DNA from 3 places in the Rhizobium sp. N324 genome. Region 2 is predicted to be linked to each of the others. Evidence: riboswitches for the same ligand, from Rfam matches in the RefSeq annotation. Region 2 holds a riboswitch; each other region holds the start of a gene.
The links. A riboswitch is a leader RNA that binds a small molecule or an ion and turns the genes downstream of it on or off. The one in region 2 is predicted to bind thiamine pyrophosphate.
Positions count from the first base shown of each region.

Region 1: linked by a shared signal. The riboswitch ahead of thiM (hydroxyethylthiazole kinase) and the one ahead of AMK05_RS34705 (YkoF family thiamine/hydroxymethylpyrimidine-binding protein) in region 2 are both predicted to bind thiamine pyrophosphate.
Region 3: linked by a shared signal. The riboswitch ahead of thiC (phosphomethylpyrimidine synthase ThiC) and the one ahead of AMK05_RS34705 (YkoF family thiamine/hydroxymethylpyrimidine-binding protein) in region 2 are both predicted to bind thiamine pyrophosphate.

Region 1 is NZ_CP013634.1:264,670-267,935, reverse strand. Features, by position in the region: gene AMK05_RS28905 (ABC transporter substrate-binding protein) at 1-94, opposite strand, end outside; gene AMK05_RS28900 (DUF1349 domain-containing protein) at 328-912, shown strand; TPP riboswitch at 1,067-1,163, shown strand; gene thiM (hydroxyethylthiazole kinase) at 1,212-2,015, shown strand; gene thiE (thiamine phosphate synthase) at 2,012-2,647, shown strand; gene thiD (bifunctional hydroxymethylpyrimidine kinase/phosphomethylpyrimidine kinase) at 2,644-3,266, shown strand, end outside.
Region 2 is NZ_CP013630.1:4,323,183-4,326,448, reverse strand. Features, by position in the region: gene AMK05_RS20805 (ABC transporter ATP-binding protein) at 1-306, opposite strand, end outside; gene AMK05_RS20800 (ABC transporter permease) at 303-1,109, opposite strand; partial or broken gene AMK05_RS34705 (YkoF family thiamine/hydroxymethylpyrimidine-binding protein) at 1,121-1,237, opposite strand; TPP riboswitch at 1,228-1,341, opposite strand; gene soxR (redox-sensitive transcriptional activator SoxR) at 1,604-2,068, shown strand; gene AMK05_RS20790 (SDR family NAD(P)-dependent oxidoreductase) at 2,212-2,982, shown strand; gene AMK05_RS20785 (ArsR/SmtB family transcription factor) at 3,086-3,266, shown strand, end outside.
Region 3 is NZ_CP013632.1:264,438-267,703, forward strand. Features, by position in the region: gene thiC (phosphomethylpyrimidine synthase ThiC) at 1-1,446, opposite strand, end outside; TPP riboswitch at 1,540-1,671, opposite strand; gene AMK05_RS24965 (GNAT family N-acetyltransferase) at 1,808-2,254, shown strand; gene AMK05_RS24970 (hypothetical protein) at 2,345-2,617, shown strand; gene AMK05_RS24975 (ABC transporter ATP-binding protein) at 2,685-3,266, opposite strand, start outside.

The DNA of each region.
Region 1 (3,266 bases), on a different replicon from region 2:
CGACATTGATGACGCCGCCCTTTTCCTGGGCAAAGAGGGTCGAAGGCAGGGCGACAAGCGCAGTGCCGAGCAGGAATGCGACAAGCGTTTTCATGTGATGGCTCCCCTTCAGTTCCACAATTATGTAATTCATCTTTTTGTAACAGAATAAGAGATGAAGTGGTGGTGTCAAGCGGAAGCCGCGGATTATATCGTGGGACGAGGATCAGGATGGCGAAAGCGGACCGTATCACCGGCTTCGGCTGGCCACCTGCGCAAAGGCTGCGCATGATGCGGGCTGAAGAATCGGCAGCGGCAGCGGCAGAGCGTCAATAAGGAGAGGGTGGAATGAACATCGATTTCAACGGTGGAAAATGGCTGAACGAACCGGCCAGCTGGCGCGTGGACGACTCCGCCCTCACCCTGACCACCGGCGAGAAAACCGATTTCTGGCGGGAAACCTATTACGGCTTCACCCGCGACAGCGGCCATTTCCTCGCCTTTCCCACGCTCGAGAGCTTCACCGCCCAGATCCGCATCCAGGGCGAATTCCGCACCCTCTACGATCAGGCCGGCCTGATGGTGCGCCTCGACGAAAGCCGCTGGGTCAAGACAGGCGTCGAATTCACCGACGGCGAAGCCTTCCTTAGCACCGTCGTCACCGACGGCAGGTCCGACTGGTCGGTGTCGCAACCCTTCAAGGAGCTGGAGGATTTCCACATCCGCGTGACCGTCGCCAACGGCGCCCTGCGCATCCAGGCCTCTCGCGACGGCAGCTTCTGGCCGCTGCTGCGGTTAGCGCCGTTTCCGGTTGCCGAGCGCTACGAGGTCGGGCCGACGGCCTGTACGCCGGAACGGAGTGGGCTGAGGGTGCGGTTTTCCGAGTTTTCGATCAGGCCGGCAATTACGACGGATCTGCATGATTTGAGCTAAGAGCTGGGCGATGCTCAGATTATCTTAGAGCCAACCGCAGCAACGTTAACGCAGAACCGCAGCAGTCACGCTGCCCGCTTGCGTCATGTCCGATCAGTCGCAGGACAGTCATTTTCGAGATGACATCCGCGCCGTTCTCTGCGAAAAAGAGCGCGATGAGAGACAGGGGCGCCCGTCGACAGACGGGCTGAGAAGCACCCTTCGAACCTGAACCGGATAATGCCGGCGGAGGGAGTCGCTCGGGGTCGCGGCTCACCGCACGAATGACCCCGTGCCCGCCCCCGCCTGAAAGGGGCAACATGCAGACTAGGACCACACCAGGAGCCATGCTGACGGCGATGCGCGAAAAGCCGCCGCTCGTTCAGTGCATCACCAACTATGTCGCCATGAATGTCGCCGCCAATGTTCTCTTGGCCGCCGGCGCCTCGCCGGCCATGGTGCATGCCGCCGAAGAAGCAGGCGAGTTCGCCGGCATTGCAAATGCGCTGACCGTCAATATCGGCACGCTGTCGACGCAATGGATCGACGGCATGCGGGCGGCGGCGAAGGCGGCGAACTCGGCCGGCAAACCCTGGGTGCTCGACCCGGTCGCCCACTACGCCACGGCTTTCCGCCGCGACGCGGTTGCCGGTCTGCTGGCACTGAAGCCGACGATCATCCGCGGCAACGCCTCCGAGATCATCGCGCTCGCCGGCGGCGAGAGCCGCGGCCAAGGTGTCGACAGCCGCGATCCGGTCGAGCAGGCCGAAGATTCGGCGCGATGGCTGGCTGAGCGCCAGCAGGCGGTCGTCGCCGTCACCGGTGCGGTCGATTTCGTCACCGACGGTGAAAAGGCGGTGCGCATCACAGGCGGATCGGCCTTGATGCCGCAGGTCACCGCGCTCGGCTGCTCGCTGACCTGCCTCGTCGGCGCCTTTGCCGCCACAGCACCCGAAGATATCTTCGGCGCGACGGTCGCGGCACTCGCAACCTTCGCCATCGCCGGCGAAGATGCCGCGCTCGGTGCGGCCGGGCCCGGCTCCTTCGCCTGGCGTTTCCTCGATGCGCTGAACGCGCTCGACGGCGAAACGCTCGATGCCCGGGCAAGGATCTCGGTCGCATGAAGCTCTTCGATCTGTCGCTCTATCTCGTCCTCGACCCCGATCTCTGCGCCGGGATCGGCATGGTCGAGACCGCGCGGCGTGCCGTTGCTGGCGGCGCGACGATGGTGCAGTTGCGCGACAAACATGCCGGCACGGCCGGGATGATCGAGACCGGACGCGCCTTGAAACAGGCGCTTGATGGCACCGGCGCACGCCTCGTCGTCAACGACGATGTCGAGGCGGCGATTGCCATCGGCGCCGATGGGTTGCATATCGGCCAGGAGGACATGGATGCGGTGAGAGCGCGGGCGATGATCGGCCCCGACATGATCCTCGGCCTGTCGGTCGAAACCGCGGCGCTTGCTGCTGCCGTCGATCCCGATCTCGTCGATTATACCGGCGTCGGGCCGGTGTTTGCGACGCCGACCAAGGCCGACCACAAGCAGCCGATCGGTTTTGACGGTCTTGCCAACCTGGTAAAGGCCTCGCCCGTGCCCTCGGTTGCCATCGGCGGGCTCAAGGCGGAGCATGTGGCCGAAGTCTTTGCCGCAGGCGCAAGCGGGCTTGCCGTTGTCTCCGCCATTTGCGGCGCGCCGGATCCGGAAGCCGCCACACGCCGCATCGCCGCAGAAATTCGAAAGGCCCGCGCATGATCCGCAACGTCCTCTCCATCGCCGGCTCGGATCCCTCGGGCGGCGCCGGCATTCAGGCCGACCTCAAGGCCTTCTCCGCCCGCGGCGTCTACGGCATGGCGGTGCTGACCGCGCTGACAGCGCAAAACACCCAAGGGGTCACCGGCGTGCATCTGGTGCCGCCCCCCTTCGTCGCCGATCAAATCAAGGCCGTCTTTGCCGATGTGCGCGTCGATGCGGTCAAGATCGGCATGATCGCCAATGCCGGCATCGCCGAGGCCGTCGCCACAGCCCTCGACGCAGCTCTGGCCGCAGCACCGGCCGACCGCCGCGGCATCCCCATCGTCATCGACCCCGTGATGATCGCCAAGGGCGGTGCCGCGCTGCTGGCACCCGAAGCCGTCGATGTGCTCAGCCGCCGCCTGCTGCCGCTGGCGACGCTGCTGACCCCGAACCTGCCGGAGGCCGCCGCCCTGCTGCATCAGCCGGTGGCGACGAACCGGGCGGAAATGGCGGCGCAGGCCGAACAGCTGCGCGCGCTCGGCCCGGCCGCCGTGCTGGTCAAAGGCGGCCATCTTGACAGTGACGACAGCCCCGACGTGCTGGCCGCCGCCGACGGGCTGCACTGGTTCGAAGCCCA
Region 2 (3,266 bases):
CTTTACCTCGAGGCCGAGGGTGGCATTGTCGATGATCCGGCGCCAGGGCATCAGCGCATCACGCTGCGGCATGAAGGCGAAGGAATGCGGCGCTTCCTCCAGCGGCGCGCCGTTGAAAAGCACGTTGCCGGAATCGGGCCGAAGCGCCTGCGTCAGCAATCGCAGCACCGTCGATTTTCCGGAGCCGGACGGGCCGACGATCGAAACGAACTCGCCGTTTGCGACGCTCAGCGATATATCGCCCAGCACCTGCATGCCGTCGAAAGATTTCGCGATATTGCGCAGTTCAACCATTTTGTCGCTCATCGGCGCCGCTCCCCGGATGGCGGCCAGGGCATCAGGAGGCGCTCTATCAACAGCGTCAGGCCGAAGAGGCAGAGGGTCAGCACGGCGCTGACGACGACGGCGGCAAGCACGAGATCGGGACGGAAATTGTTCTTGGCGTTGAGAATATAGATGCCGAGGCCGCTGGCGGCGCCGGCATATTCGGCAAAGATCGCGCCGACGACGGCATAGGTGATCGAGATTCTCAAGCCGGCGAAGAAATAGGGCAGCGCGGAGGGAAGCCGCGCCAGGCGGAAGATGCGCCAGCGGCTCGCCTTCATCGAGTTCAGGAGTTCGGCGATGTCGCGGTCGGTCGATTCATAGCCCTGCAGCAGGGCGACGAGCAGCGGGAAAAAGGTGACGAGCGCCACCAGCAGTATCTTCGGCAGGAGGCCGAAACCGAACCAGAGGACGACAAGCGGCGCGATCGCCACCAGCGGCAGGGTCTGGCTGGCGATGAAGATCGGCAGCAAGGCCCGGCGCATGAAAGGCGCAAAGTCCATGAGGATCGAAGCGGCGAAGGCGAAGGCCAGCGACAGGGCAAAACCGCCAAGCGTGGCGCCGAGCGTCGGCCAGGTGTTTGATGTCAGCGCCGCGCGGTTCAGCCAGCCCTGGAGGACGATGCGCGAAGGCGCCGGCAAGATGGAGGGCTTGATGCCGGAAAGACCGACATAGAGTTCCCATGCCGCCAGAAAGGCAAGGCCCGCGAGCAAGGCGGGCATTGCCCGGTACAGGGCGGCGCTGAGCGCGGCAAGGCGCGAATCCAAAGGTCGTGGCAGTGTCATCAGCGTTTGATTTCGGCCTCGATGCGCAGCCGGTCGCGATAGGGATCGAGCGCCTTGACGGCATCGAGAATGATGCCGACGACATTGTCCGGCATCGGATAGAGTGACACTTCTGCGTCTGAGAACATCTGAACCTCGCTCCGCTGGCATTACCCAGATCAGCTTTGAAGGGTCCAGAGGCTTGCACCTCGCATCTCAGCCCCGGCAATACGGAGCTCCCCTGTATTTCGGCGGAAACTATCACCCGGGTTTTCGTCCCGCAACCGCAAAATTGCAAACCCGTCCGCTCGGTTGGAATGGATCTTATGAAGGGAAACACCCGAGCGGAGGTCCCGCCCGGGTGTTCCTCGGTGGGCCCGTACCTGCCGGGAACGGGACCGCAGCTTGCTGTCTCAGGCGGCGATATCGGCGTGCGCCGGCGGGCGTCCGATCGGGCTTTACGATTGCAGGCGCAAGGGTTATAAAACCTCAACTAATATTGAGGTCAAGAGGCGATGGATAGGATTCCGGCAGCGCCGCCCGGCAAGCTCCTGACAGTCGGCGAGGTGGCGGAGCGCAGCGGCCTGGCCGTCTCGGCGCTGCATTTCTACGAGACCAAGGGTTTGATCTCGAGCATCCGCTCCCGCGGCAACCAGCGGCGCTACGGGCGCGACGTGCTTCGCCGCCTCGGGATCATCAAGGTGGCGCAGCGGGTCGGCATTCCGCTTGCGGAAATCCAGGCGGCGTTCCAGTCCCTGCCGCAGGGGCGCACGCCGACGGCCGCCGACTGGCAGACGCTGTCGGCACGATGGAAGGACGATCTCGACGCACGAATCAGTCGGCTGAGCCTGTTGCGCGACCGCCTGGCCGGCTGCATCGGCTGCGGCTGTCTGTCGATCGAAAGCTGTCCGCTGCGCAATCCGTGCGACCGGCTCGGCAAGGAAGGACCGGGTGCGCGGCTGCTGGAGACCGAAAACTAGCCTTCGGGAGAACCAGTCGCTTCAGGGAGAGGCCGCGTCTCTTCGGGAAAGACCGAGCTGCCGGAAAGATCGCTGCCTGCCTTTCTTTCGGTCGCGGTGCTCATATGTTAAGGGCGAGTGACGCAACCGAGGAGGACGGCTTCGTGTTTCATCCCAGACTGTTCGAAAATCGCAATGTCGTCGTCACCGGCGCCGGCCGCGGCATCGGCCTCGAAGTCGCTCGGCAGTTTCTGGATTGCGGCGCGAAGGTCATCGTCCATACCGGGCGCAAGCCGGGGCGGGACCTGCCGGATTTCCTGCTGACGGCCGAATCGGAAAGACGGGCGCTGCTGCTGCATGCCGATTTCTCCGCCGCCGGCGGGGCGGCGCAATTTGCCGAAGATGTTCTCGCTTTCTTCGACAAGGTGCATGTGCTCGTCAACAATGCCGGCACGATGCTCGGCCGTTTCCCGGCTGCCACGCTGACAGACGCGGAATATGAGGCGGTCATCCGGCTCAACCAGACATCGGTGGTGGCGCTGACGCGCGCTTTGCTGCCGGCATTGAAGGCGGCCGAGGGTGCTGCCGTCGTCAACACCGTTTCGATCTCGGCGCTGACCGGCGGCAGCCCCGGTTCCTCGATCTATTCGGCCTCGAAGGCGTTCGTCGCCACCTATTCCAAGGCGCTTGCCCGCGAGCTTGCCCCGGACGGCATCCGCGTCAACTGCGTCTCGCCGGGAACGATCGAGACGGATTTCCACGAGCGCTATTCCTCCAGGGAAAAGCTCGAGCAGACCCGGAAATCCATCCCGCTGCAGCGGCTCGGCACGTCGGAGGATTGCGCGCCCGCCTATCTGTTCCTGGCGGCTCCTTCTCTCTCCGGATACATTACGGGCCAAGTCCTCGAGATCAATGGCGGCCAGCTTATCTGCTGATTTACTTGGACCTTTTTTGGCATTTCATCACTATTGACCAATTCGGTTGTGGGAATATGCTATTGTGCTGATCTACCACATCGCCTCCCTTCCGAGATATCGAATGCCGTTGCCCAAACCGGAGCCGGGGATGACCGGCCAGGACTTGCACATACTCGCTGGAAAAGCCCATGAAGCGAGCGATCTGCTGAAAGCTTTGGCGCATCACACCCGACTTCTGATCCTCTGCATACTGGCGAAACAGGAGCGGACGGTCGGTGAAATCGAAAATATTCTCGGCATCC
Region 3 (3,266 bases), on a different replicon from region 2:
AGGCAGGCCGAGATGCTCCTTCGGGGTGACGTAGCAGAGCATGGCCGTGCCGAACCAGCCGATCATCGCCGCACCGATGCCGGAGGTGATGTGGTCGTAGCCGGGGGCGATATCGGTCGTCAGCGGTCCCAGCGTGTAGAAGGGCGCCTCGCCGCAGACGGCGAGCTGCTTGTCCATGTTTTCCTTGATCTTGTGCATCGGCACATGGCCGGGCCCCTCGATCATCACTTGGCAATCCCTGGCCCAGGCGATTTTCGTCAGCTCGCCGAGCGTTTCGAGTTCGGCAAATTGGGCTGCATCATTGGCATCGGCGATCGAGCCGGGGCGAAGGCCGTCGCCGAGCGAGAAGGAGACGTCATAGGCCCGGCAAATCTCGCAGATCTCCTCGAAATGCTCGTAGAGGAAGCTCTCACGGTGATGATGCAGGCACCACTTGGCCATAATCGAACCGCCGCGCGAGACGATGCCGGTGACGCGGTTGACGGTGAGCGGGATGTAATGCAGCCGCACGCCGGCATGGATGGTGAAATAGTCGACGCCCTGTTCGGCCTGCTCGATCAGCGTATCGCGATAGATTTCCCAGCTAAGATCCTCGGCAATGCCGCCGACCTTTTCCAACGCCTGATAAAGCGGCACCGTGCCGATCGGCAGCGGCGAATTGCGGATGATCCATTCGCGGATATTGTGAATGTTGCGGCCCGTCGAAAGATCCATGACGGTATCGGCACCCCAGCGGGCAGCCCAGACCATCTTCTCGACTTCTTCGGCCATCGACGAGGTGACGGCGGAATTACCGATATTGGCGTTGATCTTCACCAGAAAATTCCGGCCGATGATCATCGGTTCGCTTTCGGGGTGGTTGATGTTGGCGGGGATGATCGCCCGGCCGGCGGCCACTTCCCGGCGGACGAATTCCGGCGTCACATGATCGGGAATATCGGCGCCGAAGCTCTCGCCGTCACGCACCAGCGCTTCCGCCTTGGCCTTGCGGCCGAGATTCTCGCGAATGGCAATGAACTCCATCTCCGGCGTGATGATGCCTGCCCGTGCATAGGCAAGCTGTGTGACGGCTTTCCCGTCTTTGGCGCGCAGCGGCCGGCGCCGCCCCGGGAATTCCGGCGTCAGCCGGTCGCCGCTGACGAAGCCGTTATCTTCGGGGCGGACATGGCGGCCGTCATAGGCTTCGACATCGCCGCGGGCCAGCACCCAGTCTCGGCGCAATGGGGGCAGGCCCTGCTCGATACGGATCTCGGCGCCGTCGATCGTGTAGGGGCCGGAGGAATCATAGACGACGACAGGCGGCTCGCCGGCGGTCGGATGGACGCTGATTTCGCGCATCGGCACCCGGATATCACTGTGGATATCTCCTGGAACATGGATCTTCCGCGAAGCCGGCAGCGGGCCGGTGGTGACGGTCGGGGTGAGGTTTTTTGCGGCAATGGTCATGGTTTGAGGCTCCAAGTTGTAAGTTGGAGACCCAGTCAATCAGCCGGAATGATGGAAAGACGCCGGCACAGATTCCACGCGTGAATCCGGAACCTTCGAGCGCTTGCACCGTCCCTACGCCAGTATGAACTGGATCAGGTTCAACGGGTCACTGCGCCACAACAGGCTAAGCCTGATTGTCCAGCAGTATCTCAGCCCCTTGCCGGGACCCCCCTGGTGAATGCCGATAGTCGTAAAGCGCCGTCCCGGATCGTGTCAAGCTTACAGCTTTGTCGTTCCGCTTATATCCTCCCGTCTCGGAGCCTGTTGCGTTACTGGCCGAACTGCGGCAAATGTCAGTTCACTCAACGTCAGGTGGATTATGTCGTTTCGGATTGAACGTCTTATGCGAGAACATCTCAGTGGCGCCGCCGGTGTGCTGGTCAGTGCCTATTCGGGACCGCCGTGGAACGAGAATTGGTCGCTTGAAGCGGCGATTGAAAATGTAAACAACGTGCTCGAAACGCCCAAATCCATTGCCCTTGCGGCCATTGACGGAGGCAAGGTGCTGGGGATCGCGCTGGGCATACGGCAGCGGCGCCATGCCGGTCCGGTCATCTATCTGGATGAGCTTTCGGTGCTGCCTGAAGCGCAGGGTCGGGGAATAGGGACGGCGCTGCTGTCGGCAGTTTCCGAAACAGCAAAGGCCGAAGGATGCAACAGCGTCTGGTTGGTCTCACAGCGGGACGGTGCTTTGTCGAAATTTTATCAGGGTTGCGGATTCGCCGTCGGCAACAACCTTGGTCTCTACTCCAAATCGAGTGCGTAGCGGTTCGGGCTGTATTGGCCTACATATCCGGGTGGATGGGTTCGAGGCTCGTGACCCCGATATTCCACGTGGACCCCGTCTCGTTGTGGGATGAAAGAGGGCATGTCTGATCGGATTTATCTTTCCGGCCTATCGGAAGAAAGCTGGCGAGCGGTCATCGAAACGCTGGGGGCTGCCGGCTGGTCCGTCCGAAAGGGTGGCGGCCTCGATTTCTCCTGGGCTGTCCTTGAGCGCGGCGGGATACGGATCGACATGGAATATGATGCATGGCAGGAGGGCGAAATGGCCTTTGCCCAAACCGACGGGTCGACAATAGCCAACGATCTTCCAGCACAATTGATTTTGCAGCTGAAATTGAACTGAGCCGCCGCTAGAGCGCGTCGCGATCTTTCAGACCCGCTCCTCGCGGCTCCTTTGAAGCGATGCCCGCTCAATCCGGTCGCAATGTCTTGCCGGATTCCGCATCGAAAAGATGAAGCTTTCCTGGCCGGGCGGCGATCGTCGCGACCTGCCCCGGTTTAAAATCGTGACGGTCGGACAGCACCGCGACAAGCTCGCCGGACCCGTAGCGCAGGAAGACCATCGTCTCATGGCCGGTGGGTTCGGTGACGCTGACGGTCGTGTCGAGGCCGCTTGGGCTGAGCGACAGGTGCTCGGGCCGCACGCCGAGAAGTACGGCCTGCCCCTCGGACGCCTGCGGGTTAAAGCCGAGCGCGATCTCGTCGCCGGTCTCGGTGACGAAGATCGCACCATCGGCCTTGTAGCGGCCCTTCAGCAGATTCATCGACGGTGAGCCGATAAAGGCCGCAACGAATGTATTTCGGGGACGATCGTAGAGTTCCAGCGGCGTGCCGATCTGTTCGACCTTGCCGCCCTGCATGACCACGATCTTGTCGGCCATGGTCATCGCTTCGACCTGGTCATGGGTGACATAGATCGTCGTGGTTCTCAGCCGCTGGTGCAGTTCCTTGATCTCCTTGCGCATCTGCACGCGCAGCTTGGCGTCGAGGTT